2 regions of the Fluviispira sanaruensis genome follow, and region 2 is predicted to be linked to the other one. Evidence: riboswitches for the same ligand, from Rfam matches in the RefSeq annotation. Region 2 holds a riboswitch; the other holds the start of a gene.

Region 1 (15,310 bases), 340 kb from region 2:
CCCAACAGTGGAATGAAACCAAGATGAGTCAAATGCAAAGAGGAAAACAAAGTAACAAATGAATTACAAAATATTTCCTGTAGTAATTCTTCTAGTATAACAAAGCTTTTTACCCTTAATCTCGTTCTTGCTATCGCAAAATTTACCCCAAAGTTTTCTATATCATTTTGTGATGCATTAATTATTCTTTCATCTAAATCTAGCCCAAAATAGGAACATGATGCGAAGTCTATTAGCTTCTCGTTACTCTCTAAATATATTTTTCTACCCTTTTCCCTCTTAACAACAACTGAATCATTTATATATTCAAAAGCTTTTCTTTGATGATTTTTTGCATTGACTATCTTTTTCTTTTGCCAATTTTCTTCATATAATTTCATATTCATAGTATTTTTCCGTTTTTATATATTTAAAGAATTATTTAATTATAAAATGTAATTTTATATTTTTTTCCCTGAAATAGGATCTTGGAATGATTTTATTATAAATGAATCTGGTACATATGCTCCTAGCATAACAAACGCCATGACAGCGGGCTCAGAACCTATATTGATCCAACCATGAACAGTTGCTTTTTGTACCAAACAATCTCCTTCATTTAATTTTACAATTCCATTCTCTGTCGTCAGTTGCATTTGCCCTTTAATGACAACTGCAAAATCAATCGTTGTTGTGCTATGAAATCCATATGAATCCGCATCGATCGTGCAAGAGTTTTCCTTTGCATATGCTTCTATTTTGGAAAATGGTGGAAATATAGTTTTAATAAAGTGCACTGCTCCTGGTTTGATATTAAAATTAAAATGTTCTAATTGATCCCTTTTACCATTTGGCTCACAAGGTGTTTTTTCATTATACCAAAGTTGAGTTATTTTATGCCCATCATCTAATTCAATTGTAGGTTCAATATTTTTGTCTTCTACGACAGAAGAAGTATTATTTATTATATTATCGATGATAACAAGCCTTGATTTATACATATTTTCGTCCCTGAAATTATTATAAAGAAAAATATATTTTACGAATTATTTTTAAAGGTATAGGTTTAAAAACTCCATTTTAAAAACATGATAAAAAAACATCCGCAATTTATGAGTATTTTTTTAAAATCACAAAATACCCATAAGAGCTTAAGCTACTACATCGATTTTTACTGGTCAATAGATCTAAAACAAGACTTTATTACAAAAATATTTTGACTTTTATATATTTAAGATAGATATATCTATATTTATTTTCTCATAGATTATAAGAAACCAGTAGACTATAGCTAATTTTATAGATCTCTGCTTGACTTTTTCGAATGCTCATACTAATTGCTTCATTCACGATGGCAGGGTAGCTCAGCTGGTTAGAGCGGAGGTCTCATAATCCTCAGGTCGGTGGTTCAAGTCCACTCCTTGTCACCATTTAACTTCTTGTAAACATTAACTTTCCTGTTTTTTCCTCAACTCTCATAATGAAACTAAATAAAGTTACATCAATGATGATAGTATGTTGCATTTCAAATAACTCTTTCTAAAGCGTTCTGCACAATCACTTCTGTCCAAGTCTCAGCAAATATTGCCGGAGACATGATAGCCAAGCCCTAATCTTGATTGTTGAATATGAAAAAGGTTAACGTCATCCTTGATTGAGATAATGTTCACAATCGTATTCCACTCTCATTAAAGGCTTGCCCTATGGAAAAAAACAACCGTGTAAAACTCTATTTCAACAACAGTTGTGGATTTCTTGCTCTTCTATCTCCATTACTCCCCTGGATGTCTTATGGAGTGGGTTCTAAAACAGGTATTGATATTGGCGATAAACCTTCTTATATTATCCTTATCTCTGCAATATGTCTTATTTTAATCTCATCAATTTTGTATAAAACGGATAGATTTAGGAAAGTACTTTTATTTTTTGCACTCTCAGCCTCGCTCATTCTTTTATCTTTGTATTTATATGAAATAATTAGTATCGCTTACCAAACAATGATTGCGAAAAGCCTTCCTACCGAAATGTTTGGAGTTGTCTCACTCTCAGCAAGCCAAATCAAGGTTGGCTATGGACTTTGGTTAGGCGGATTCGCTTCTTTAATGTCTACAATCATTAACTTCATCTCAATACGCTTAAAATAGGTTGGGGAAGACTTATGGAGTTTATAGAAGTAGAAAATATTTTTGATCTTTACCCTGAAGCTATTGCACATCCTGTGAATTGCATAGGTCTATCCCATGACCCTTTCACAAAGAAAATAAAAAAAGTTTGGTCAAGTTATTATCGGAATTATGCAAGAGCTTGTTTAAGAAAACAGCTCACACCTTATAAAGCATACTACCACTCTATTGAAGCTCTTTTTGGCACGAAACATATTGTTACTTTAACGATCCGCAACAATTGGCAAGAACGCTTAAAAAAAGAATCTATGATAGAGATTTTAAATGCTCTTATGCATCATTGTAAAAAAGAAAATATATTATCAATAGCTCTGCCAGAAATAGAAGGAGTTCCTCTTTCATGGCTCAAGCAGGAACTCAAAAATTCTTTTCAGGACTATCCGATTAAGATTTTTCTTTTTAAAAATATTTAGCGCCGTTCTTTTAGCGGAATTATTTTCCGCTGATGCTCACCCACGTATTCACTCAAAGGACGAATAAGTCTATTATTATTATGCTGCTCAATGATATGAGCAGACCATCCAGCTGTGCGTGCTATTACAAAAATAGGTGTAAAAAAATCGATATCAAAACCCATCATAAAGTATGCTGGCCCAGTAGGAAAATCGAGATTAGGATAAATATTTTTTTTCTCAATCATAACTTTTTCTAAAGCATCATACATTTTAATCCATTTCAATTCTTTTTTTACATCACTGACCACTTGCAAATATTTTTTCATTGTAGGAACGCGTGAATCACCAGATTTATAAACACGATGACCAAAACCCATAACCTTCTTTTTAAGAACAAGTGCATCATTCATCCATTTTTCAGCTTTATTTGGATCATCAATTTCAAGCATCATATACATAACTTGTTCATTTGCTCCACCATGCAAAGAGCCTTTCAACGCACCTATTCCTGCAACTGTCGCAGAATAAATATCTGACTGTGTTGAAGTAACAACACGAGTTGTAAAAGTCGAAGCATTGAAACTGTGTTCAGCATAGAGAATTAAAGAAACATCAAAAGCCTTTACAATTTCTTTCTCAGGTATTTCTTGAAAACACATATGGAAGAAATTTTCTGCAAATGAAAGATCTGTTCTTGGATTTATAACTGATTTGCCCTGGCGCAAGCGATAATGAGCTGCAACCATAGTTGGAATTTTTGCTAAAATTTGTATTGCTTTCTCAAAATTAACATCTTGTGATTGACTCGAGTCTTTTTTTATATCTTCACACCCTAGTATAGAAACAGATGTTCGAATAGCATCCATCGGATGTGTTTCTTTAGGTAACGATTTTAATGTATTTAATATAGTTTTAGAAATACCTCTCTGCTGACTTTCTGTTTCTTTAAAAGATTTTAATTGACTGAGAGTTGGCAATTCCCCTTGTAGTAAAAGATAAGCCACTTCTTCAAAAGAACAATTTTCCGCTAAGTCTTGAACTGGATATCCTCTATAAATAAGCGAATTCGAGTCTGGATTGACTTTTGAAACTTTGGTTGTATCTATTACAACTCCTTCTAAACCTTTTTTTACATTTACTTTTTCTGGTTCTGGAACATAATCTGGATTGATATGAATATTTTTTTGAGCACCTATATCTTCCAAATTGTTCATAACTTTTCCTCCGAAGAGCCTGGCTTTTTTAATCAGTTGGAAAAGAAAGACAACCTCAAAATAGAGTCTTCTGTGCAAGATTATATTTTGATGACGTGTCCTCTCTTTACTCCGAAGAGAAAGCCACAAGCGTTGGTTTTACTCAACAAAGCGATCGGACTTAGAAAAAAATTTTTCTATACCGTTGCGGGACAGTGCCGGAGTTTCACCGGACTTCAGCTTTCATTGAGTGGTTTAATAATCTAAGAAGGCTAAGTTAATTTGCTCTGACATGTCAATGAGACCTTGACGAGATTTCATCTCAACAGTAATTTTAAAGAAATTTATTAAGAAGGAAAGAGCATGAAAAAACACCTTGTTCGCGTCCATCAGTCAAAAGAAAAAATTGAAAGAAAAGATCAACTCGCTTGGAAAATTGCAGAAATAGCGTCTGATTCAAATAAATTGAATAACAATGTTTTAGATATGGTAATAAATAGAATAATCGACAACGCATCTGTGGCCGTTGCATCCCTCAACAGAACTCCTGTTGCCACAGCACGCGCTATGGCTATTGCCCATCCTAGAAAAAATGGGGCAACTGTCTTTGGAATGCCAAATACACTCAATTTCGACTGCGAATGGGCCGCTTGGGCGAATGGAACGGCCGTTCGCGAACTCGATTTTCATGATACATTTTTAGCTGCCGATTATTCACATCCGGGCGACAATATCCCTCCTATTTTATCTGTAGCTCAACAAATGAATAAATCAGGAAAAGATCTCCTAAAAGGAATCATTACGGGCTATGAAGTTCATGTAAATCTTGTAAAAGCAATTTGTCTGCATGAATTTAAAAAAGATCATATTGCACACCTATGCCCCGCTCAAGCTGCAGGAGTTGGCGCACTGCTTGAACTCCCGACTGAGATTATTTTTCAAGCTGTCCAACAAGCCGTGCACGTTTCATTTACGACCCGCCAATCGCGCAAAGGTGAAATCTCCTCATGGAAAGCATTTGCACCTGCGCACGCAGGAAAATTAGCTATTGAAGCAGTTGATCGTGCTATGCGCGGCGAGGGGGGGCCATCACCTATTTATGAGGGTGAAGATTCAGTCATAGCTTATATGTTAAAAGGTAAAGAAGCCGTTTATGAAGTCCCTTTGCCTGAAATTGGTGAAGAAAAATTAGCTATTTTAGAAACATATACAAAAGAGCACTCAGCAGAGTACCAATCACAGGCACTCATCGATCTGGCACGCAAAATGAAACAGAAAATTACAAATTATGAAGATATTGATAGTATTCAAATTTATACATCACATCACACGCATTATGTTATTGGTACAGGAGCAAATGATCCACAAAAAATGGATCCAAGTGCCTCACGCGAAACACTCGATCATTCCATCATGTATATTTTTGCAGTCGCTCTACAAGATGGCACTTGGCATCATATTCATTCTTACGAGCGTGAAAGAGCGCAAAGGGCTGATACAATTCGTTTGTGGCATAAGATTTCTACCATAGAAGATCCTGAGTGGACTCGCAAATATCACGAACAAGATGCAAATAAAAAACAATTTGGTGGACGTGTCGAAATCACTTTCAAAAATGGTGAAACGCTAATTGACCAACTCGGCGTAGCAGATGCCCATCCGAATGGATCACGCCCTTTTCAGAGAAAGAATTATATCGATAAGTTTGACACTTTAACTGAAGAAATCATAACTAAAGCAGAAAGAAACCGTTTTATTTCCCTCGTTGAAAATTTAGCGGATCTCACAAAAGAGGAAATCAAACAGCTAAATGTTCAAGTAGATATCAATAATTTAAATCATAATGCGCAAACAAAGGGGATTTTTTAATGCTTTTCCCCGAATGCACACCAAATGAAAAAAGAAAGAACCTGCGAGTTGCGCTGAAAACAGGCAAACTCTTGCAATTCCCAGGATCCTGGTCTCCCTTAATCAGTATGGCTATTGAAAAGCAAAACTTTGATGGAATCTACATATCTGGTTCAGTTATTTCAAATGATCTCGGTTATCCCGACATTGGCATGACCACATTAAGTGAAGTCGCCCAGCGCGGACGCCAAATAGCGCGCACAAGCATACTGCCAACGATCATCGATATCGACACGGGCTTTGGTGAACCCATGAATGTCACGCGATCTGTGCAAGAAATGATAGAGATGGGACTGGCTGGTTGCCATATTGAAGATCAAATGAATCCCAAACGCTGCGGACATTTAGATGGAAAATCCATTATCGGACAAGAAGAGATGCTTAGAAAAGTAAAAGCCGCAGTCCATGGGAAAAAACTTGATAAGAATTTTTTTATTATCGCCCGCACCGATGCGCGCGCAACAGAAGGACTCGACAAGGCAATTGAACGGGCAAAAGCTTATGTCGACGCAGGTGCTGAATGTATTTTTATAGAAGCACTTGAGAATGAAAAAGAATTTGAATTATTTCGCAAAGCAATCTCTGCTCCACTTCTAGTCAATATGACAGAGTTCGGAAAGTCAAAATTATTCACTTACAACCAACTTTCCAATCTTGGATATAATATTGTTATTTATCCAGTTACAGCATTTCGTTTAGCGATGAAAGCATCTATCGATGGTTTACTGGAAATCAAAAATAAAGGAACACAAGAAGAGATACTAGGCAAAATGCAACACAGAAAAGATTTATATTCTCTGACAAAATATGAAGATTATAACGAATTTGATCAAGATATATTTAATTTTAAATTAAAAAATTAAGCCTTAGATAAAAAAAATATAGTAAATTACGGCACTTAAAAAATCATTAAATCACATATAGAACTTCTCTTTTTTTTATGATAAATAATTATTTTATGTGCAGTTTCCTCCAACTTCTGCCGACGATAATATCCAAAAAAAAACTATGAGTTATTAGAGAAATGTTTAAAAAATTAAGTCTTATTTTATTTACTATATTCCAATATCAAGTCATATATGCCGAGGAAAATCCTGTAGATAATTATTCATATGCTGGATTCCATTTAAAAGCTTTAGGTGGTCTCGCTTTAAATGTCCTTGAAGATGAAAAAAATGAGTTTCTTTCACGCCCAAAGACTGCACCCTTAGCTATCTTAGGGGGAGAGTATGGCTGGGTATATAAACAAAAATATTATTTAGGGGTGGAAGCCAATTTTATGCTTTTTCCTTCCATTTTTACAAACAAAAAAACTAAAATTACAGCTTTTAGTAACCATGAAGTCCCAGGTTGGGTTGTTGCTTTCGTGCCCAACATTCATGGCCATATTGGTTATATCTTTGACAATAAAGTTATGATTACAACTGGATTCTTTTATTTATGGGGTATTGTGAATACTTTACGCATTCCTGTAAGTGAAAAATTATCTTATGAGTTTCGCACATTGTGGTTCTATGATCGCGTTTTTTTCAACACGGGGTTGCATGATTTTCATTTTGCCTTTGGTGTAAATTATAAAATTTAATACGTTGTAACCCACAGAATGATAATTTTAAAGAAATTATTATTCCGACATTAAAAAGATCACAGGCCTAATATCATCTTCCTCAGTTGACTCCCAATACTGAACAAGAACTTTATAAGTGATTATCCCTATTTCTCCTTCTCCAAAGAGGACATAAAATATTGCCTGTTCCATCGCATTTTTTCTTGCCAGTCCTAAATAGATAGCTATGGGATCTATTTGCTCACTTATATATGCCACTGTATTTGGAATAGCGACCGCACCACTGACTTCAATAAAATAGTTCTCTGAATTGTCTTCCATTTTTGTAACTTTAATAAATAAAGGAGCGACAAATTCACTTCTATCATCTCTTAATGTAACAGCAAGAAAGGCGAGGGGTTCAGTGCATTTATAATTCTTTTTAATTTTTTCTTCTTTCCGCTTAAACCATGCTTTATCACCTGAAGAAATAGGGACTAAATTGACTTTTTTGTCTGTAATAGTTGACCACAAAGCAATGGATTCATCATTCATAAATTTATGGGATTCAACTCTCAGTTCAAATGCTCTCCGCCAACGACTGACTGCACTTGCAAATAAAATAGCAAGAAAGAAAACAAATGCAATGATCAGACCATCAGGTCGAGAATTCACATTATCGATTAATGTGAAAGCAAATACGGCTGATACAAGCCAAAAGTAATAAGATTTAAGTCGGATTTTAAAATTTTTCTGTAAAATAGCTTCTTTTCTTACTGAAAGAGCAACTGCTACGGATGCAGATAAAATCAATGCAAGAACGCCTGTCGCATATGCCCCAGCTTGAGCATTTACATTGGCCTTGAAAATAATCAGAATGATAAGACAGATTACGGTGATTAAGACCACCAAAGGTCTGCGCATTTCTACCCAACGCGGAGCCATGCCGAACCTTGGTAAATAGCGAGGAATTACATTTAATAACCCTGCCATAGCGGAAGCACCGGCAAACCATAAAATTATTATTGTACTAATATCATATACGGTCCCAAAGACATTTCCAACATATTTATGTGCTAAAAAAGACAGAGCTCTGCCTGAGGCTTCCGCACCATCCATCACCTGAGATTGTTTTAATAAAATGGATGTTACGATACTTGAAGCAATAAGATACACAGACATAATGACTGCAGAACAAACTAATAACTTACGCGTTCCTTCAATTCTTTTTACAGGAGGCCTTTGATTGGCTTCTACTCCTTTCCCATTTTGGATAAGAGGCATAACAGCAACACCTGTCTCAAAACCACTTAAGCCAAGTGCAAGTTTTGGAAAAGCCAAAGCAGAAATACAAAAAAGCCCAAGCCAATCCACTTTAAAAATAGGATTAGAAATCCATTCATAGATCAAAACAGGGTCTTGATAAATAACAAATGTTGACTTAGCTAAAACAATTAAAGTTAATAATAAAAATGGAATCGTACTTGCTATTGCAACATTTATTGCTTCTTTGAAGCCTATAAAAAAAACAATGCCTAATAATATAATGAGACAAATTGCAATATTTAATGATGAATGACCTAAATAAACATTTATAAGTGGATTTTCTATTATATGTGAAGCTGCATCGGAGGCAGAGAGAGTCATCGTAATAAAAAAATCTGTCACTGCAAAAGCAATTAAAGCAAGTACAACAAATTTACCACTCCACCCAGCCAACAAATTTTCTAACATTGCGATCGAGCCTTGCCCTGTATATGAGCGTTTCGCAACTTCAATATATGTTGGGACAGCTCCAAATAGTGTAAGCAATACAAGTAAGAGTGTGGCAAAAGGAGCAAGCACCGCCACAGCCAACAAAGCAATTCCCGGCTGATAGGCTAAGGTCGAAAAATAATCCACCCCCGTAAGGCACAACACACTGAACCAATGATGTGTTTTTTCGACTTTTTTGGGCGATGTATCATTTTTAACATGGAAACTTTTCGTTAGAAAATAAGATAATTTTGAAATAAAAGGATGCGATTGATCCTCTGTTTTATTCTTATTCGTTTTATTCTGATCCATAATTCCTCTTAAAACTTTATAAACATAAAATAAATTTTATTTTTTTATGTTTATATCATTAAACAAAAAGATCCAACCTAACATAAAACAGACTCCACCTACTGGAGTCACTGCACCAAGTATAGGTAGATTTAATATAACTAATAAAAATAATGAACCTGAAAATATAATACATCCTAATAAAAAAAATAATTGAGATCTTTTCTTATGAGTCATATAAAATGATAATAAACCAGCAAGAACATGAATAAAAAGATAAAGTGTAGCAGTCTTCCAATTTTCCATATGTGCAGCAGAAACTTTTTCTTTTATACCATGCGCACCAAAAGCACCAAGAGCAACAGCAAAAAATCCTAAAATAGAAAATATTTTTGGGTAAAACATGCGGGGTCCTTTAAATTAAGATAATATCGCAACGTCAAAATTTTGACGATATTCGTTTAAATCTGAGCAAATAAACAAAAACAACAAATTTTATTTGCAAAGTATACAATTTATTAAGGGAGCATTTCTCATTGGACTACCTCAATAGAAATCAGCATAAAATAGAATTGAAGAAGCAGACAGCAAATTGATGACTATATTTTATCTTATTTAAGGAGCCTCCATGTCAGATAAAAAAATTAAAAGAGTCGGCGCAACAAAGTCAAATATTCCTAAAGCAGAATTTAAAAATTATGAACGCCCCAAAAGTATAAGAATTATTTCCGTCTGCAATCAAAAGGGAGGATGCGGAAAAACGACAACTGTCATTAATGTTGCAACTGCAATTGCAAAACTTGGACAACGCGTTCTCGTTGTCGATCTTGACTCTCAGTGCAATGCGACATCTGGCTTAGGAATTGATCTCTCTGAAATTGAAAAAAGTATATTCGAATTGATCGTCGAACCCAAAAAAACAAATCTAGAAGATGTTATCCTTGAAACACAATATGAAAACCTACATATTGCACCAGGCTCCATAGAACTATCTGAATTCGAAAGTAGAATGGCTGGAGAAATTGGGCGGGAAAATCGACTCAAAAAAGCTCTTTTACCTCTTCATAATCTTTATGATTTTATTATTATCGACACCCCACCCAGTTTAGGTTTATTAAGTATCAATGCACTCAATGCATCCAATGAAGTTCATATTGCTCTGCAAGCTCATCCATTTGCATTTGATGGTTTAAATTTATTGTTAGAAACTATTTCTTTGATAAAAGAAGAACTAAATCCAAAGTTAAAAATCACAGGTTTAGTCATGACTATGTTTGATTCCAGAACAAAGTTGTCGAGAGAAATTGTTGATAAAGTTAATTCTATTGAAGAACTGAAAAATAGTATTTTTAAGACCTGCATTCGACAAAATGTAAAATTAGCCGAAGCAGCAAAAGCAAGAAAATCTGTGTTAACTTATGATCCTTCTTGCACAGGAGCAATTGACTATATTGCTTTAGGCAAAGAAGTTTGCATGCAGAATATACAAATTTCCGAACAAAGAAAAAATGAAAACATTACAATTGATACAGTCGTTATTTAGATTGATGTGACGACACATCATCTCTAGAATTAAAATATTTTGTAAAGGATCTCAAAAATGAATCAAGCAAAACCAAAAAAAGCATTGAGAGGGTTATTTACTAAAACCGAACCAGACCATGCCACCAATGTTACCTTTCCTGAAAAAGTTGTTTCTGATTCAGTTATTGAAAATAAAGTCTCGAACCATGATGAACCTTATAAAAACCAAGAAGATATTCATTTAGATTCTAATAATTCAATTAGCAAAAAAGAAAATGAATATACAATCACAAAAATCCAGTACAACTTTGATCGCTTGCGCTCTGAAAGAAATAATTGGAGTCAAGGGGAATATGTATCCTTCCTCAATCGTATTGATAATGCTCAAACAGAAGCTTTTTTCTTAAAAGGAAAATTAATTGCCGAAGTAAAGAATAGGTTTTTTGAAGGAAACAAAACAGGCTGGAAAAATTTTTGTGAAGACACTTTGAATATAAATTACACGACTGCGAATCAGTATATTCGCGTTGCTCAAGAATTTGATGTGGCATCACATCAACGAACTGACTTTGGCTTTGAACATTTTAAAGCATTGCTACCCTTGCCTTCATCTGATCGTCTGCAAATAATTTCATCTTTACCTGAAACCATTAGCGTAAAATCTCTGAGATCCCTTGTTGCTCAAAAACTTGACAAAAGGTTGTTACCCAAAGACACCTATAACAATAAAGTAAAATTAAAAAATATTACGGACAATTTAGAAAAGATTAAGTTACAACTAGACAATTTAGACCTAAACTCCCTAGATCAGGCTGAAAAATGGAGTCTTTTGGGAGCTTTTCGCAGTCTATCTGTAGAAATGTCAGACTTAGCAGAACTTCTTTCAAAATCTCAAGAATCGAGATATACAAGAAATAGCGGCGCGTCTGCTATGCAAAATGAGGAAGATTATGTCACGTAAAAATTTTTTCAAAAACAATTCAAATGGTACAGATTTACCTGCATTGAACTCAAATAAAAATATAGTTTCACTGGTATATATCATACAGTTTTTATCATTATTTACAGCCGGGACTCTCTTGCTTGTCCCTCTTTTCATGAATTATATTTTTAGGCATAGAACAAGATACACTTGGCTAGACTCCCATTTTCGTTGGCAAATTCAAACCTTCTGGTTTGCAACACTGTTCTATATAATTGCTATAGTTTTTGGTGTTATTCCATTTTTGGGTTGGATAATTTCTGCTCCATGCTTTGTTATCGCTACTCTTATTATTATTTTCCGTACATACAAAGGTTGGACTACTTTATCAAAAGAATTACCAGCTTTGCCAGAAAACGAAACAACTTGACCACTATTTGCAAATTCCCTATTTCAGTTCTAAGGTAACCCTACATTTGCACCATCCGAATTGTCGCCTAAGTTCAAAATTTCAATTTGCATAATTCGCTCAAAAGCTTTTCTTTGATGATTTTTTGTATTGACTATCTTTTTCTTTTGCCAGTTTTCAAAATATACTTAAAAAGCACCTAAGCACCTAAATTCATATATAAATTATTTTGTATAAAAAAGAGAAAAATTTTTGTAGCAGAATACTATGTTTGACATTATGTAGTTGATTCAGGTTTTTTCCAAATGAGTGCTTCAGAAGGAATCACAATGTCATTTCGCAATCATAGATTTAGTAGACTTGAGCTCCTTGTTGGACGCGAAGGTTTAGGACGTTTTAGAAATCTACATATTCTAATTGTTGGTGCTGGAGGTGTTGGTAGTTTTGCAGCCGAGGCCATCGCACGCTCCGCAATTGGTAAAGTCACAATTGTTGACCATGACGAGGTCTGCGTAACTAATGTAAACAGACAGCTCCATGCATTCACAGATACAGTTGGAAAGAAGAAGGTTGAGCTTCTTGTTGAGAGATTGAAAAAAATCAATCCGTTAGCAGGTTATTTTGGCATAGCTGAACACCACCATCCTGATAAAGAAAATTTTATCTTTGAGGAAGCTGAACGCTTAGCAGGACAACCTGTTGATGCAGTCATAGATTGTATAGACACGCTGATCCCCAAAGTCGATCTCTTAGCACGCTCCCTCAAACTTGGTATTCCAATATGGAGCTCAATGGGTTCAGCCAGTCGCATGGATCCTGCACAAATAAGATGTGCAGATATTTCTGAAACTAGAGTTGATCCTTTTGCAAAACAAATACGAGCAAAATTAAGAGAAATTGGAATATCCGAAGGGATCAGAGCCGTCTTTTCAATTGAAGACCCCATAGATCCAGAGCAAGCAGTTCCAGGCACAGAATGGCATTGTATCTGCCCAACAATTGAAAAAGAATTTGGCGCATGCCAGCATAAACGAGTGATGTTAGGTACAATAAGCTATTTGCCACCTATGTTCGGTTTGTGGCTTGCCGGAGATCTATTGCAGCATTTTTTAAAAGGTATTGATTTTAAAAAAAGGGATACTTTTGAAAAAATACCTACATATGATGAATTCAAAAAGGTTTTAAAGCTAGGAAAACAATAAAATCGCTTTCTTTCAATTAATTCTCATCCAAATAATAAAAAATCAATGATGTGATATCACATCATTGATTTTTTATTATTTGATTTTTATTTTTAACAAATCTCATTAAGTCAAATCAAGTCGTCAAAAAAATGAATTTAGGAAAATTTTGCCGCTGAAATAAAAAAAGGACAAAAAAATACCCTAGGAAGGAAAAAATTTAACTTTTTTTAATTTTTTAGAAATCTAATAGTATTGTAAGAATTATAGCCATCTTGACTGGTTTTGAAAATAAAATAAACTTTTTGATTTGAAAATTCATTCCAATTCCCAAAATTATTCAAAGCAATAGCAGATGAACAAGCAGTAGGTGCAGCATTATAAGCTGCTTCAGTGAGATAATAATCCCCTAAGTTGCTACTTGTAATGAAATTAGTTATTTGAGAACTTTGATCAGGCATGTTTTCATAAATAATTTTACAATTATCCTTAAATAATTTTCTAGTCTCATCATTTAAATCAGCTCTCAAAGTGAATTTGTCGATCGAATCTTTGTTAGACAATTTAGTTAAAGTAAAATTAAATAAACAATTGATATTTACTGGTTCAAAATTCATAAATTTGGGACTTATTTGAATTTCTGGTTCCATCGAAATATAAATATCATCCAAATTGTTTCTTTCAATTTCAAATATAACTTCATTTTTATCAACTATTGGATTTATTTGTAGCAAGTTTTTTTGTGTATGATCTTTATACCCAACTTTTCCAGCTCTAATTAAATCAATAGAAATTTTATCGGCATTGTATAATATATTAAAAGTTATGTCGGCGTTACCATTAGATACATATTCTTTAGTTTCCTCTTTATCTGTTAAAGTAATTTTAGTCACTGAGATCTGGCAAACAGTGTCTTTTGGAATTGAGAGACTCATATCATTATTATTCAATTCTTTTGTAAAAACATCACCCATACAGCTCAAAGTTATAGCAATTGAATATTTTAGATCTCGCTCTTCCGCAGAGCTTAGTTTAAAATTGTATTTAAAAGAAGATTTTTCTTCCGCTGTTTGATCGATGACTTTAGTTCCGCAACCCGTGATTGCTAAAAGACTGATAGAAACAAATGCCGTTTTCAAAAATTGATTCATACTAACTCCATTTAAACAAAATACAATTTATAAAAATCAAATATTTTATCAAATACAATAATAGTCATGAAATTTATTGTATTTATTTTTATATATATAGGATTTGATTAATTTTTATTACTTACTCCTATATATAAGGGTATATATCATCATTTTTTATTATTTCAACTATTTTTTGATAATTTTTATAAATTTTTTACTTTAATGAAAAATTATACAATTTTTTTACTATATATGCTTATTTAATAATCAAATTGCGTAAAAAAATTTACCGCTAAGCAAAAAATAAAGCGCAAAAAATATGCATAAGAGTTCTTCAGTTTATTTTTAACATCAGTGTTGCATATTGAAATATGAGTTCTTTTAATTATCTGTAAATCAGAGAGTGAGCAAAATTCCAACGACTTGTCATTATTATAGCCTTCTGCTCGGTTTGCTTCAACTTGAAATCAATCTCTTTATCCCAAAAAAACACTAAAAAAAACCAACTATCTGTTGAGCTTTTTTACAACAGAGCCATAATTCAAACAGCCTGAAAAAGGTTATTATAAAATAAATAAAATATATGGAATAAGAAAATCAATCGAAACCCCAATTTCATATTGACCCTTTTCAGCGAAAAGAGGGAGTCAAATTACAATGCGCATAATAAAGCAATATTTTCTAACTATGGACATTCAAGTACAGTTGGCCCCCAAGTTTGTTATACTTCTTTGTTAATTCAAAATAGCGGAAGTAGTTGGGACTATACAAAAAATCAATTTTGTTACGCAACATGGGAATGCAATTTAATTGAATTTAATGGTGAGCCTGATCACATTCATATGCTGCTTGAACTGAATCCAAAAATTGCACTTTCAACATTTATTAATA
Region 2 (15,310 bases):
CTATATTGCAAAGATTTATCTAGGTCTGGATGAATTTTTTGCGCTGCACGGGAAGATTTATCAGAAATTAAATTTTCTGCCCAATTATGAAGTTCATCATAATTGCTTTCCCATTTTTCTGCTATTCGCAATATGGATTTTATGACGGATTCATCTTTCAGGAGTTGGCTTTGTTTGGCAAAAAGACATTCTGGCCGACATGAGATAAAAGAAAAAGCCATATACGCAAGACCTTCAATCTTCATACAGCGATTGTTTACGCTCAGACCCCACCCCAGGTGAATGGTTGCATGGGCTAAGGAGCCTGCCCAACCTGGCAGTAATTCCGGCAGATATTTTTTTAATAATTGCTCTCTGCCCAATTCTTTTTCTTGTTGGTCAAAAAAGTTAAAATAGGAAGAATAGCTCGTGCGCTGGCCGAAAAAATCTTTCCAATTATTTTCTGAAATAGAATAAAGAGAAGGTTTAGATGTCTCAGAAACGAGATCAGTCTTAGTTATGTACGCTTTAAGGTATGCTTTAATAATTTCTGTATCTGCCCCTAAACCTGAGAGGGCAATGACTGCATGTTTGGCATGATTCGTTGCATATCTGGAATACTCAATATAATATGTCCTGTCATTTAGCAGTTCTTCTATTTCTTTATTTTGTTGCATGTTAGAAACCTTTCTAAAAATTAGAATTGATTATCATAAATATTCAATAGCTATCTAGAACAAAAATTAAAGCTCTTATATTCTTAATTTTTGACTGTGTTTCTTTATAGGCATCATTTTTTGCTAGATACGAAACAAATTAATTTATTGCTACAACTTTTCATAGTTCCAAAATTATATAAAAAAATTTTACTGTCAATTTTTATTATATAATTAATATATTTTCAAAAAATTTACTTTATATTATCTGAATTTTTAGGGTAAGTTTTATGCTAAATTATTATTATAGTCAGCTTTCATCAATAAATATCTCTCACCGCTCCATGTGGTTTTTAACCATGCTGAGTTATTTTTTATATCCCAGACACTCACTAATTTTGCTTGTCTTCTGTCCACATGATCTTGAAAAAAAGCTGCTTTTATATACTCTGGAGTGATTACAATGAGTGGTTCCGTACCTGCTGTTTTGTTTTGTATATTTTGTGTGCTTACGTTTTGAATGTCTAAATTTGGAAATTCAGTATGCGCGGCCATAATTTTTGTTTTTATGCCATTTTCGAAATCACTTTTAACTTCCCAATAAAATATACCTCCATGTTGAGCTTGAAATCTTTTTGATTTTCGCAGCCTCTCGTACAAATTTTTATTTTCTGTGATAAGTGGTTTTTCTCCATTATAATCAGCAAAGCAAAAGAGGTCATGATCTCCGTATATTTTTTTATTTGGAACTATTTTTAAATATAAGAATGGTTCTTTGACGAGAACAATATCTTTATATTTTGTCTTATATTCTCGATCTTCTTCAAAAAACTCATAAGTTCTACTCTCAAAAGTGTTTTTTAATTTCACTGCAAGTTGATTGTCTATAAAATGCTTTTGTTTTATTTTTTTTAAAGTATTATCCCAAATTTCCTCTTTGAGCGGGAGGAATGATTTCTTAAATTCTGCGAGTGATTTAATTTCAAAACCAAACTTAATTCTTTCATCAGCAAAAGGTTTATAGTGCACTACAGCGCCAATATCTAAAGGAAGAATTTTTGGATTGAGAAGAGTATCCTCATATTTGCAGGTTTTATTTTTTATTTCTCTGGGCTTTGTGGGATGACCAACCTCGTTGGCCCAAAAAGCACTGCAAATTGTTGGACGTATGACTATCGATAGTCTAAATTGTCGTGCAATATAATAAGCTTCTAGTAAAGCGCCTTTGACCATATTGTTAATAATATATTCTTGTTCTGCATCTTTTTGTAGTGGGTTCAAAATATTTTTTTTCTTAAGATTATAGAGACGATTTAAAAATAAATCACGGTCATATATTGGTGAAAGATCGGCTTCATTATAAGCAAAAACTTCATCTTTAAAATAATTTTTCCTTAGCAAGAAGTCTTTAAACATTTTTTTTTGTAGGAGGTCAAAATTTTTGAGACGAAGCATAAAAAGATCTCCTTTTTAAGATTTTAATAATAATTATAAATAAAATAAAAATTTATTTTTTTATTGAATCTACATTATACATCATAAAAAACGAATTATGTAGATTCAAAAAAAATATAAGCAAAAAACGTACCATAACTTAACAAATAGAATTTAAGGTTGTTAACTTAGAATAAAATGGGTTTAAAAATTTAAAAAAATGTATTTCACTTTTTAAAAGGCGCCCATAAATATGAATTTTTATGTATTCAATTATGAATACATAAGTTTCTCCTGGGCTTGATTGACAATTGGGGTGAGGCATGACAGTTTTCAACTGTTGATGGTTTTAAGAACTTTAATATTATTTTTGCAAATATTTTAAAGTTACATAAATGAAAAGGGAATTTAGTGCGAATCTAAAACTGTCCCGCAGCGGTATGAAAGAACGAAATCTGCGTTATAGCACTGGATATCTGGGAAGCTGCAGAGATTAGGAATCATATAGAACGTATATGTGTGCTTTTAAGTCCGAAGACCTGCCATCATGCACTCAATGTAGGTGCTTATAGATCAAGATCCGAGGGGATCTTACTGTAAAAAAGAATAAAGTTATGTTCAAAATAATAAGTGTATATTGTTGCACTTTGTCATTTGCTGTTTTGGCGCAAAATTCAATTCCGCATCCTTCTGCTTTTGAAAGTTCACAAAATCCAAAAGCTATCTCTGATACTCTTGAAAATAAGCAAAGCTCAATAGTGATCCCTGTCATTCCTGAAAGTGACAAAACGGAAATATTATCCGAAGCACAGAAAAAAAATCAAATTGCGCAGGAGTCTGTTGAAAATCCTGCGCAATTAAATGTCAATCAAGAAAATGTTTCGTCGCAAATCGTGCCTGGCAGTGCTGCAGTTCCTAAATCTATTTCTGACCTCGTTGATAAAGTAACAACTGCACAGGTGGAACACTTTGGTGGAGAAGCAGGAGCACTCAGGGTTCGCTTACGCGGTGCACGTGCTTTTGAACCGACTTACTATTTCAATGGATTTGTTTTAACAGGGGCTGGCAGTGGGGAACAGAATTTAAATTTATTGCCTGTTACCTTTATTGGTCGATTGAATGTTTATCCCGACTCTCCACCTTTTTGGCTCAGTTCAATGGGCATTGCAGGAGATATCAATGTTCAAGCATGTCGTAGGCTAGATTGTTTTTTTTATGGGAAAAGTAATATTAACAATTTATACAAACTTGAAACACGTATAGGTTCTTTTGGTTATAAAGAAGTATCCACCTCACATTCACTTAAGCTTGGGCAGAAGAGTGAAATATATTCGACGCTCGATTATACAACCAGCCAAGAAAATTACTCAGTATTTAACAATAGAAATTCTAATTTAAATGCAGATGTTGGAACTTATGAAAAACTACAAAATAATGATTTTTCAAAAACAAGCGGTGGTTTAGGCTTTACGAGTTATCATGATTTATTTGGCAAAATAAATTATGATTTTATTTTTGGCTTGCAGAATAAAGGCGTACCCGCTCCTGTTGGCAGTCAAGCGGGTATACAAAGACTTGAGCGCAATATATTTTTAGGTTTGCTCCGCACTGAAAAATTTTTCGCTGAAAATGGTTTGCTGTGGAATAGCCAAATTGGTTTCCTTTACAATACAAGTGAAAATAAAAGTTTTAATTCTACCACAAATTACGTTGCTCAGGCTGAGTCTTCATCTAATACTTCTTTGCAAGCAAAAACTTATTTTATTTTACCCTCAAGTCTTATCAGCCAAGAGCAGACAGGTCTGAGTTTAGATATTATTTATGCGACTCAATCAACAAATACGACCGTGCCGAACTCTGCTTCTTCCATGAATAGTCATGTGCAGGTTGAGCGCGCTGAAATTCGTCCAGGTTTGTTTGAAGCGGTTATTTTTCCAATGCATAGAAATTGGACTCTGTCAGTCAATGCCAATACATGGATCTCAATGGCAAATTCCAATGTGAATATGAATTCAAATTATCCAAGTATAAGTAATATATCATCATATGAAAACACAGAGCGTGAAAAGCCTACTGTGGGGTATACTTTTTCCTTGCAAAATAAAATTTTTAATACCGTTCAATATATTCGTTATGTTAAGTCACAAAGAAGACCTTATTTATCTGAAATATATGGCTCACCAGAGGGAGTTATACCCAATGTCAATCTCATAGCAGAAAGCAGTCAGAAAATAGAAACGGGATTTAATTTTCCATTGGGCGAGTTTGGTTATTTTTATGCAAAAGATAGCGATCTTATTTTTCTTATTCCTGTTTCCCAAATTTTTTTTCAATACAATAATATTGAAGACAGTTCGCGCAATGGATTCTTTTTAAATCTAGACACGAACTTAACTCGTTACTGGAATATTGGTTTTTCCTATCAATATTTGCTTGCAAAAATGCTTTATAATGGCGAAGAAACCGACGTTCCTCGTTCTGCAATCCATTCTGTAAATACCGCAACTGCAGTTGAAAATATTCCACTTGGGTCGATTTTTAATTATGAAACGCAATTGGGTGTTTATGCAAATGTTAATTGGCAGAGTTCTTTTTATTTGGATTACACCAATGGCAGTCAGATGGATATACCGCCTATTTATAACTCTGGTTTGGCTTTTTCTTTTTATAATTATTTATCTGCGCAAAAATTATCTCTTTCCTTTGATATTTATAATTTAGCCAATGAGTCATTTGCAACCTTAACAAGTTCTTCTGGTTCAGTGCAAAGTGTTCAGTCAAATGGTTATCTTGGTTATCCTCCCCCTGGTCGGCGTATTTATTTAACTCTTTCGGGAGAATTTTAGTATGAAAAGATATTCATTTTTAATGCTCATGTTATCTTTTAATTTAGCTATTGGCTGTGGTACGAAAAAACAAAATGTTGTTCCCACTATAAATTTGACTTCGGATCAAGTTTTTTTTACGAGTTATGATTATACTGCTAAATTTAATGAACTTTACTCAATTGATTTGATGACAAAAAAATTTAAAATATTGCGGCACATAGATGCTTCCTCCGATACAGAAGCTTATCAAATAAACGATGGAGCTGGAAACTTAGAGCATTTTTATCATGTGGAAAAATTTTCTCAGAAGTTTAACACGCGGGTGACAAATTATACAAGCATTTATCGGCAAAATGAAAATGTTAATTTCCCTATGAATAATCGAGATATTATTCTCCATAATGGAAAACTACTAGGGATTGGTTATGATGATCAAAAAATAATTAAAACCGATTTGAAGTTAAATGAAGAAATTCGAGCTACTTTTATCAAAGGACTTGAACGGGGGACTGAAGATGTTGCTTCAACCGATAAAAATATAACTTCAATTTTGATTGCTAGAGAACGTGTGTTTATCGTATCTGGCGGTTCTTATGACGATAATGATATAGGAAAAGAAGATAAAAAACCAAAAATATACTTATTAAACGAAGAGTTAAATGCTGTGGAAAAATCATGGTCCATGCAGCATTGTTTTAATGCATTTTCTATGCAAAGAATCGAAAATAATAGTAAACTATTAGTATCATGCAATCCTGATTATGGAGCTAACAAAAAAATTCCGTCCTTTGTCTTAATTAATGCTAATGAGATTGATTTTAACATTCCAAAACTTTCAGATCAGGCAGAGAAAAAAATTCTTACACAACAGTATAATTCTGCAGAAAGCTATATGATTTCTCTTAATGGTATTTCTGCAGACAAGAAAAGTGTTTTAATTACAGAATATAGCGCTTGGCAAGTTGTTAAAAACTCCTACTGGTATAACATCGAAACAGAAGCAATTTCACCCACTAAAAATGTTGCTGGTCACGTTATTTATAATAAAAAATACAATTCATATTTATATAGCTGTCACCTTAAGGGCAAGGAGTGTGAGAACGGTGTGTGTAAAACTGTTGAATGCGAAAAAGATAAATTTGTCCTCGCAAAAGATATGTATGGAACGGACCCAGAATTAATCGACGTGAAGGTAAAAGGAAGTTTTTCTGGCTTTGCCAAAGTATTGAACTGATCCTTTGTGCAGAGATATTTTAAATCCCTGCGTGCAGCCGATTTTGCTTGCTAAGGGTGCTTAAAAGCAGGTAATCCTGAGCACGGATATCTGCCATCGTGCAGGACGTGGGTTTTATTTAAAATATGAAAGTTTAAACAATGTCTTTATCTCTCCTTTTTTACTGTCGTGCAGGTGTTGAGAATGACTGCGCTGCGGAAATCATGGCCTACACAGCCGCTAAGAATGTACAAGGCTTTGTTAAAGCTAAACAAAATACTGCACACGTGTTATTTCAGGCACACAGTCGAGAGGAGTTGATGGCTCTTTGGAATGACATTCAGATTCGCGATTTTATTTTTGTCAGACAAATCTTATTGGCATCTGAACTTATGAGCAATCTGCCAGATAAAGGCAGAACTGTGCCTATCCTACAGGCTTTTGAAGAAAATTTTTCTTCTGTTTTAGCAGGTAAAAAGTATTTAGATGATCTTTTTGTTGAGGCTCTTGATGTTGAAGTGCATAAAGAAGTTTTAACTTTTTGTAAGAAATTTACGAGTCCCATGCTCTCGGAGTTGCGCAAAAATGGATATGTGATTGGCGACAAAATGCAGAGAGCTCTTCGCTTACATTTGCTTTTTTTAACAGGACAATCATGCTATATTGCACTTTGTGCGCCGAAAAAGGCCTCTCAATGGTTTATGGGTATACCTCGCCTTAAATTTCCAGCCGATGCCCCCAGTCGTTCAACTCTGAAACTGGAGGAGGCCTTCTTTGCTTTTATCAACGAAAATGATCGGGAAGAACGATTGAAAGCAGGAATGACAGCTGTTGACTTAGGAGCTTGCCCAGGTGGCTGGACTTATCAGTTTGTCCGTAGAAATATTTATGTTTTCGCAATCGACAATGGCGAAATGGATTCAAAGCTGATGAGAACAGGGCTAGTAGAACATCTTAAAGAAGATGGCTTTAAATTTAGAACGAAAAAACCTGTTGATTGGCTTGTCTGCGATATGGTCGAGCGACCTTCTAAGGTAACTGACTTGATGATTGAATGGGCTACTTTAAAATTAGCCAATGAATTTATTTTTAATTTAAAATTACCTATGAAAAAGAAGTACCAAGAAGTCACGGCATGCCTTGAAAAAATTCGCTGCGAACTTGATCAAGAGGGTATTGCTTACGAGCTGAAGAGCCGCCAGTTGTATCATGACCGTGACGAAGTCACAGTTTGGTTAAAACTTAAAAGAAAGTAAGAAATTTTATTTGCTAGAAAAAATAAAATATGTCACTTTGCTTTAAATAAAAGAATTTTGCAAAGGGGTTTTTATGTTTTTGCGAGTGAATGAAAGTATATATTTCGATCATTTAAATTTCAATTTAGCGAAAGATCTTGCAGATATTATCGAGAAAAATCGCAGTTATTTAAAACAGTGGCTTCCTTGGCTTAACCATTCAAATTCAACATCTGACAGCGAACAATTTATTAAAAAATGTATGCAGGATTACGGGGACAAGAAATCATTAACTCTCGCTATTTTTTATGAAAATACCTTGGTCGGCCTAATCTCTTTTAATGAGATTCATTTAGAAAAAAATACAACTAAAATAGGTTATTGGCTCGTTGAAAGTCATATGGGACAAGGGATTATGTCAGCCGCTTGTAAAACATTTATCCAATATGGTATGGCGGAATTAAATTTAAAAAAGTTTATCATCTGCTGTGCAAAACAAAACCATAAGAGCAATGCAATTCCTTTGCGCTTAGGATTTACAAAAGTTGAGGAAGTGAAGGATGCTGAATGGCTGTATGATCACTTTGTCGATCACAATGTGTATGAGCTGCAAAGCTATTAATATATTAAATCTCCGAATTAAACCCGTTTAAATAATTTTAACGGGCCGGTAATAATTATTTTAAATAATGAATTTCAGCTTTCTTTAATTCAGAAATAAGTGCTTCAACGTCATCAGAATTGGTATTAAAGGAAGTAACCAAACGAATGAGTGAAGTTTTTTCCATTAAATCTTCAGCAAAGACATAGAAATAATATTTTTTAGCGAATTCATCTTTCATGGATGTTGGTAATTCAATAAATATTTCATTAGCATCGACTGGGTAACAAATTCTTAAGCTTTTTATTTCTTGAATTTCATTAACAATTTTCTTTGCCATGTTATTTGAATTCTTTGCGCATTCCAGCCAGAGATCATTTTTTAAATATGCTAAAAATTGCGCAGGAATAAAGCGCATTTTTGAGAAGAGTTGCATAGATTGCTTATGAATATATTCAAAGTCTTTAATAAGGGATTTATTAAAAATAATAACCGCTTCTGCAAGCAGGGCACCATTTTTTGTCGCACCAAAAGAAAGGATATCGATACCAACATCAGCAGTTAATTCTTTTAGGGATTTATTTAAGGCAGCTGCAGCATTGGCTAAGCGTGCTCCATCCATATGGACAATCATGGATTTAGCATGGGCAAAGTCACAAATTTCTTTTAACTCTTCGGTGGTGTAAACAGTGCCATATTCTGTTACCTGAGTTAAAGAAACAATCTTAGGATAATTGTGGCGGATCGGATGTATGGAATTAAAGTATTTTTTAAGACTGTCTAAACTTATTTTTCCATTATCATTCTGAATAGTAAAGAGTTTTGCACCTGTAAAGTTTTCAAAAGCTCCGCATTCATCTTGGGCAATATGGGCAATATCCGAGCACAAAACGCCATCTATAGACCTGAGTGCAGCCTGTAAAGCAACGACATTTGAGGCGGTTCCAGTGGCAAAGAAATAAACTTCACATTCGGTTTGAAAGATACGTCTAAACTCTTCTTTTGCATGGACTGAGTATGTGTCTTTTCCATATGGAAGCTCAGTCACAAGCATGGATTCATTAATAATTTTAATGATTTCAGGATGAGCTCCAACGTAATTATCACTCGCAAATTGCGTAATTTTGTATTCTTGCATGAAAAAACCCTAATATATAAAGAAGCCGCTTGCCAAAGTGAAGTCAAATTTGCTAGCTTCATTTTTGGTTTGGGCATCTTAAGCACAAATCATATGTAAAGGAAACTCTTTTATAGGAATTCCCTCATGAATTTCACTCTAAATATTAGCATAGTCGAAAAGTTTTCAAGATTAATTGCAAATCGTGCGTTGCCATCCTGCCATCCTTCTTCTGCTCATCATTCTTTCCATCATTAAAATACTTTCTGTTAAAATTTGATTGAATTATAAATAAAGTCTTTTAATATCTGTTTCTTTTTTAAGTCTGAAACTGTATATACAAAAAAGTATTAAATGTTTAAAAAATAAATTGCTAAATATTTTATTTTTTATTTTATAAAAGGATGAAATCTTATGAAATTATGTAAAAAATTAGCTACTGTCCTCATCTCACTTTCTATGTGCGGAGTATCTTTTGCGGATGAAAAAAAAGACAATAGTTTTTTAAATATTCAAAAAAAAGGAGAAATTCGAGTTTGTTCTCAAGCGGGTTTCATTCCATTTGAAATGAAAGATAAATTAGGTGAATGGAAAGGTTTTGATGTAGATATTATGCGGAAATTTGCTGAGTTACATTCAGTAAAGTTAACAATGCTCGATACAACTCTTGATGGTCTTATCCCGGCATTGATGACAAATAAATGTGATCTGATTGCTTCGGGTTTGACTGTTACCGAAAAGAGAGCCAAAGCTGTTCTTTTTTCAAAACCTGTTTTTAAAGTGAAAATCACTGCAGCATTTTTAGACACTGCTGAGAATAGGGTCAAATTTAAAAACTTTTCAGATATTGATAAAAGCGGTATTAAAATCGCCTCACACACCGGTTCAGCAGCAACCTTGTACTTAAGAAAAACAATTAAAAATGCAAATCATTTACAATTTGATAGCGAAAGTGCTGAAGTCGATGCTCTCAAGCAAAAGAGAGCGCATGTCTTTGTCGATGATAATGTTTTTATCGAACAAGCTTCGAAAGAAATGAATATTAAATTTTATACCCTTGACTCGCAGCAGGAAGGAGATCTTGCAATAGCAGCAAGAAAAAATGATGTTGCACTCATTGAGAAGTTTAATAATTTTTTAGAGATGATTGATAAAAATGGACAATATGAGAAAATCAAAAAGGTCTACTTTAACTGATTCTGCTTTTTTGGAGAAATCTATGACTACAACTCATTTTTATGAATATCTTTCTCAACCGCCTCAATCGAATGAGCAAGAATTTGCAATAAAAAATTTGTTTCGCATAGCTCGTACTAAGAACCCCTCCGATGCGGAAGGTATTTTGCAAAGTTTAAAAGCACTTGATTTGAGTTCTTTTCCTGAAACAAAAAAAAATTTAATGGATTCATCTTTTTTTAAATTCATGCCCCATTTGACTTCTTTAAATTTAGATTACCAAAGTATTACAAATGTAAATGATATATTATTTTTAAGCTCTCTCCAAAGAATCTCATTTAAGGGAGTAGGGCTTAATGAATTTTCATTTTTATTTCCCCTTGAAAATATAGAAGAGCTTATTCTCGAAGAAAATAATATAACGAGTTTAATTGGTATTGAAAAATTCACAAACCTTAAACTTCTTTCTTTAAAGAAGAATAAATTGCGGAAGATTGATGAAGTCGCAAAAATAGAAAAATTAGTGAGTTTGAATGTTTCAGAAAATGATATTTCAGATATTTCTTTTATTAAATTAATGTCACATCTGAAGTTTTTCTCTGCGAATAAGAACATGATTGAGGATGTGAGTTCTGTTGAAAAAGTTAAAAATTTAAATACTTTGAGCCTGGCTGAGAACCAAATTAACAACGTCGAACCCTTGCAATATTTAATTAGTCTGACAAAACTTGATTTGCGCAAAAATAAGATTAGAAATATAAAATGTCTCAAAGAACTGAGGAATTTGTTTGAACTGGGTTTATCAGGAAATCCTCTTTATGATGATGACTACGATTTATTTCCGAGATCATTAAGGATTGAATAAATATGCATGGGAACAAAGTCATTAATCATAGGATTATTTTTTTGGTTATTCTCTTTTTAGTTCCCATTTCACAAGTCTCAATAGATATATACTCCCCATCTTTGCCCAAAATCGTTACATCTCTTTCTACAGATTCAAGTGCAGTGCAAAAAACGGTTTCATTATTTTTAATTTCTCTTGGCTTGGGGCAATTTTTTTATGGACCTATTTCAGATAGGTTTGGTCGCAAAAAAGCACTGCTGTATGGTATGATTATATTCACTATCAGTAGTATTATGTGCGTATTTGCAGAAAGTATAGAATTTTTAATACTTGCTCGATTTATTCAAGGCTTTTCCTCTGCCTCTATTGCTGTGCTCTCAAAAGCAGTTTCAGTTGACTTGTATACAGGCGTTGAGCTTATGAAAGCGACAGCATGGGTCGGATTGGTTTGGGGCGTTTCACCCATTATTGCTCCTGTCATTGGTGCTTATCTCGATAAATTTGGCGGATGGCGTTTGCCTTTTATTGCCCTAAGTATTTATGGTTTTATTTCCTGTATCGTTATTCTTTTATTCATGCAAGAGACGAACACATCGCCGCAAAACTTAAATATTAAGAAAATTCTCATTAATTCTCTTAAAGTTGTGAAGAATAAAGATTTTTTATGTTCAACTATAATTGTGGCTGCAACAAATTTAGGGATCTTTTCATTTACCATGATGGGCCCCTTTCTTATTCAAGATATTATGGGTAAAAGTGAGGTTTTTTATGGACAAATGGCTTTATTAGTTGGCCTTGTATATATGTTAGGTGCATTTGCGAGCCGTTTTGTGATAAAGTATTTTGAAGGGCAAAAAATCATTCATTTGATTTCAACCCTTTTGCTCATAATGGGAATATTAATGGTTCTTCTTTCGTTTATTTTTCCACTTTCCATTTTTTTATTTATGCTTTCATCTTGCATGGTCGCATTCGCTTCAGGTATTCTATATCCCTATTTAGTTTCGATTATGTTTGCTCCATTTAAAAATTTAGCTGGGACAGTCAGTTCAAATTATGGAGTTATCTCATATACATTTTCAGGACTTGTCACAATATTTACAGGTTATCTTGTCATCACATCCATTCGTGAAATTGCATATACTTATGCAATGGTTGGAATTATAACTTATATCGCTATGAAAGTTATGTATTATTTACCTTCAAGAATTTAACAGTTTTATAAAAAAATTTATTTTTAATATAGTATATTAATTAACGCTGGGAAAGAAAAAATATATGTGTAATTATATAAATTTTCGCAATCTATCGTAAATAAATTTATAATTTCACAAATTTTTTAATAATTATTACTTTTTGCGCTGAATCTGAATCTAATACAAATAATAGTTTTTCTAAACTTTATTTTTCAGAACAAAATGGATTGCATATTTTGTCAGAAGTGGAACAGCAAAATGGAAATAAATATTTCATTTTGTCTGCCGAAGTGAATCCTTACAAACGCTCCATATCAATCGTTCGTTCTGAGTATGATTTTTCACGTAGCTAAAAAGTTTCTGTTGCGGCAAAAAGTGAAAATGCCATGTTTGCTATTAATGGTGGTTTTATTAAAATATTTAATGAACAGAGTCATTCTCTACTAAATAAGTATTTACAAACGAATAATTTAAATTCAAATAGATTTTCATATTATGCATTGCCCAAAAAAACTTTAAAAATAAACAATACTTGGTATGGTACGAATACATCTTGGCACAGTGCGGTGGGGTGGAATATTATTGAAAAATATTAAGTTCTTTTCCAAATAAATATTTCTTTGTGCAAAAATTTGCACGCAGCGCTATGTGCCAACTTAAAAATTGTAATATTCTATTTGTGACATTGGGTGAAAGAGATGTGACAGAAAAGGAAAACATGGTGCTTCCATTCAGACTTGGGCAGAAATATTACACCAAAAAGGCTGCGAGAATGCAATTAATTTAGATGGAAGCGGCTCTTCCGCGCTTTATTTTTAGATGTTATTGTTGTTAAATTATATATTAAACTTTAATTAAGTTTTTATTTATATTGGATTATGTTCAAAATTATTGAACATATTTATGCTCTTTATCCAGTGCCTTGATATCGGATCATCAAAGGCACATAGATTAGGATGAAAATAATTAAAATTAAATACGCGACCAATCATATTTAACTCTTTACTAAGGGCTATAGATTGAAAACTTTGTTGATTACAAATAATTTGAGTTGGTTTTGGTTCAACCTGGTATTTATTATCAAGTGCACTTAAAAAACCGGGAATATTTGGATTGAAATTTATAGTGCAAAGAGCATTTAAAATTGCGCTTTTAACAAAATATTCCCCTGAAATTTTTTCTTTGGCAGGATCAAAACCAAAGTCATAGGGTTGAGTTGGAACAGTGTTATATATGCTTGCTGGGATAAATAAGAATTTATCATTCCCCATATTTTCTGCTTGAATTATGCTTTTAATTGAATAAACTTTTCTTAGATTTCCTTCGTTTGCAAAATTCTGGTGAGCTATTTTCACTCCTTCAACAAAAGAGAGGCATTTTTCATTAGCATCTCCATTAAAGCAATTACTTAAGCTTTTTGTACTGTAATCCATCAGTTTTTCATATTTTGAAATTAAAGTTTTTATATCTCCTCTGAGCGACATAGGAACAAAAATTTGTAATTGTTTGTCAGAAATTACATTTTCATAAAATTTGGTTAAATAGATTTTATTTTCTAAGTCCTGATGATATTGATTATTAAGATAATCAATGGCGTTTTTTGTTTCAGGAGTTAAAGGTTTTGTCCCATCATTTATCCCGTAGGAAGAATACTTTTCGATAGCTGGGTTAAAATAATATAAACTGTTTTGATTGTTGATATCGATTCCGCTCTGGAAGTCTCCCTGTGCATAAGAAATAATACTATCGATGATTTGATTGCAGGCTTGAATATTGTCTTTGCTGCAATTGTTAATGGGATATCCTGCTTCACTAGGCTTACCAAATATATGTGCAAGCTTTCTTGGGTCGCCGCCATTTTGTATGGCTCTCACAGTTAAGGTTGCGGATATTCCTTTTTGGGAAACGGCACTCTTAAATGCTTGAGTTATGCTTGCAATTCCAGATATACTTGCCTTAAAATTTGTATCAAACTCTGTTTTATCTTGAGCAGAATTGAAATTTAGCGTTACAGTTGTGATTAAACTAGCGCCAGCCTTACTATTTATTATAAATGAATCTCCACATATTTCAATAAATTTTTGTTGCGCAAGCGCTTTTGCAGCAGTCTGATTTAATAGATCGGTACCGTAGTCATCGGGTAGATCATAATTTGCATCTGCGGAGTAAGTTTGAATAAATGTAAAATTGTCTGTGTAACGTGAGTCAGTAACATCTTTTAAATAACTTGCATTTGCAGTTGCTGAAAACGATGCGTAAGAAATCTCAGCTCCAGCAGAAATATTAAGTACGGAAGAGAGATCTTTCAGTGAAACAGATCTTGAGAAATTAATTTGTCCTGATAAATTTCCGAATTTTATATTTTTGGGATCTTTATTGTTTTTAAAGCAATTAAACGACATAGGCATGCCAAAAACTTTTATCATACCGTTTCCAGGGGTCGAGTTATCAGTATTTGATGCTCTTATTTCCCCTATTTTTTTTATTTGTGTTTGCTCTTTTGCTAAAAGGGATAGTGGCAGAAACATGCAAACGGGAATATAAAGCTTTTTAAGCAGCTGCATCGCTATAATTCCTTTCAATATTTAAATTCAAGTTTGACGCTTGCTCTATTTAAAATTATTATTTGCCATGTGTCCAGAATTGTATTAATAATAAACAAAGTTTTATTTTAATATAAATTACTTATATATTGGTCGCTTTATATAAAACATATTTATAAATCAGAATTAAATCTGAAAAATGTTGCTTCTTTTTTATATATAATGTATTTAATTTATCTATTTTTTATTATGAAGGGGATTCTCAGTGAATGTGTCTGCTCAACTTGAAGTTTTAAAAAGACAAAAACAAAACCTTATCCAGAAAATTCCTGTAATAAAACATTTTTTTGTCGATCTTCAGTTTCCGCAGTCTGGTGAAAAAGTTTCTTTTTTGCCTATCCGCTGTTTTAGAGATTTTATCTTACATGAGCAATATTCGCATGAAAATTCAAATAATTTTAAAATATTTAACTCGAGCGGGAGTA

The links. A riboswitch is a leader RNA that binds a small molecule or an ion and turns the genes downstream of it on or off. The one in region 2 is predicted to bind cobalamin.
Region 1: another riboswitch for cobalamin. It lies ahead of EZS29_RS01375 (bifunctional 2-methylcitrate synthase/citrate synthase); the one in region 2 lies ahead of EZS29_RS02945 (TonB-dependent receptor plug domain-containing protein).

What each region holds. Positions count from the first base shown of each region.
Region 1 covers NZ_AP019368.1:328,846-344,155, reverse strand. The annotation lists gene EZS29_RS01400 (aminotransferase class I/II-fold pyridoxal phosphate-dependent enzyme) at 1-386, opposite strand, end outside; gene EZS29_RS01395 (cupin domain-containing protein) at 441-980, opposite strand; tRNA gene EZS29_RS01390 (tRNA-Met) at 1,333-1,409, shown strand; gene EZS29_RS01385 (hypothetical protein) at 1,683-2,123, shown strand; gene EZS29_RS01380 (hypothetical protein) at 2,138-2,575, shown strand; gene EZS29_RS01375 (bifunctional 2-methylcitrate synthase/citrate synthase) at 2,572-3,771, opposite strand; adenosylcobalamin (AdoCbl) riboswitch at 3,862-4,018, opposite strand; gene EZS29_RS01370 (MmgE/PrpD family protein) at 4,114-5,619, shown strand; gene prpB (methylisocitrate lyase) at 5,619-6,521, shown strand; gene EZS29_RS01360 (hypothetical protein) at 6,683-7,243, shown strand; gene EZS29_RS01355 (APC family permease) at 7,283-9,271, opposite strand; gene EZS29_RS01350 (DUF423 domain-containing protein) at 9,308-9,655, opposite strand; gene EZS29_RS01345 (ParA family protein) at 9,879-10,793, shown strand; gene EZS29_RS01340 (hypothetical protein) at 10,851-11,735, shown strand; gene EZS29_RS01335 (DUF4870 family protein) at 11,725-12,126, shown strand; gene EZS29_RS01330 (tRNA threonylcarbamoyladenosine dehydratase) at 12,435-13,307, shown strand; gene EZS29_RS01325 (hypothetical protein) at 13,517-14,437, opposite strand; gene tnpA (IS200/IS605 family transposase) at 15,040-15,310, shown strand, end outside.
Region 2 covers NZ_AP019368.1:669,845-685,154, forward strand. The annotation lists gene EZS29_RS02935 (questin oxidase family protein) at 1-656, opposite strand, end outside; gene EZS29_RS02940 (hypothetical protein) at 924-2,090, opposite strand; cobalamin riboswitch at 2,427-2,626, shown strand; gene EZS29_RS02945 (TonB-dependent receptor plug domain-containing protein) at 2,684-4,915, shown strand; gene EZS29_RS02950 (hypothetical protein) at 4,917-6,131, shown strand; gene rlmM (23S rRNA (cytidine(2498)-2'-O)-methyltransferase RlmM) at 6,272-7,366, shown strand; gene EZS29_RS02960 (GNAT family N-acetyltransferase) at 7,440-7,967, shown strand; gene EZS29_RS02965 (threonine aldolase family protein) at 8,023-9,084, opposite strand; gene EZS29_RS02970 (transporter substrate-binding domain-containing protein) at 9,478-10,260, shown strand; gene EZS29_RS02975 (leucine-rich repeat domain-containing protein) at 10,283-11,104, shown strand; gene EZS29_RS02980 (multidrug effflux MFS transporter) at 11,146-12,300, shown strand; gene EZS29_RS02985 (hypothetical protein) at 12,669-12,878, shown strand; partial or broken gene EZS29_RS16310 (phosphodiester glycosidase family protein) at 12,994-13,101, shown strand; gene EZS29_RS02995 (hypothetical protein) at 13,149-14,846, opposite strand; gene EZS29_RS03000 (hypothetical protein) at 15,091-15,310, shown strand, end outside.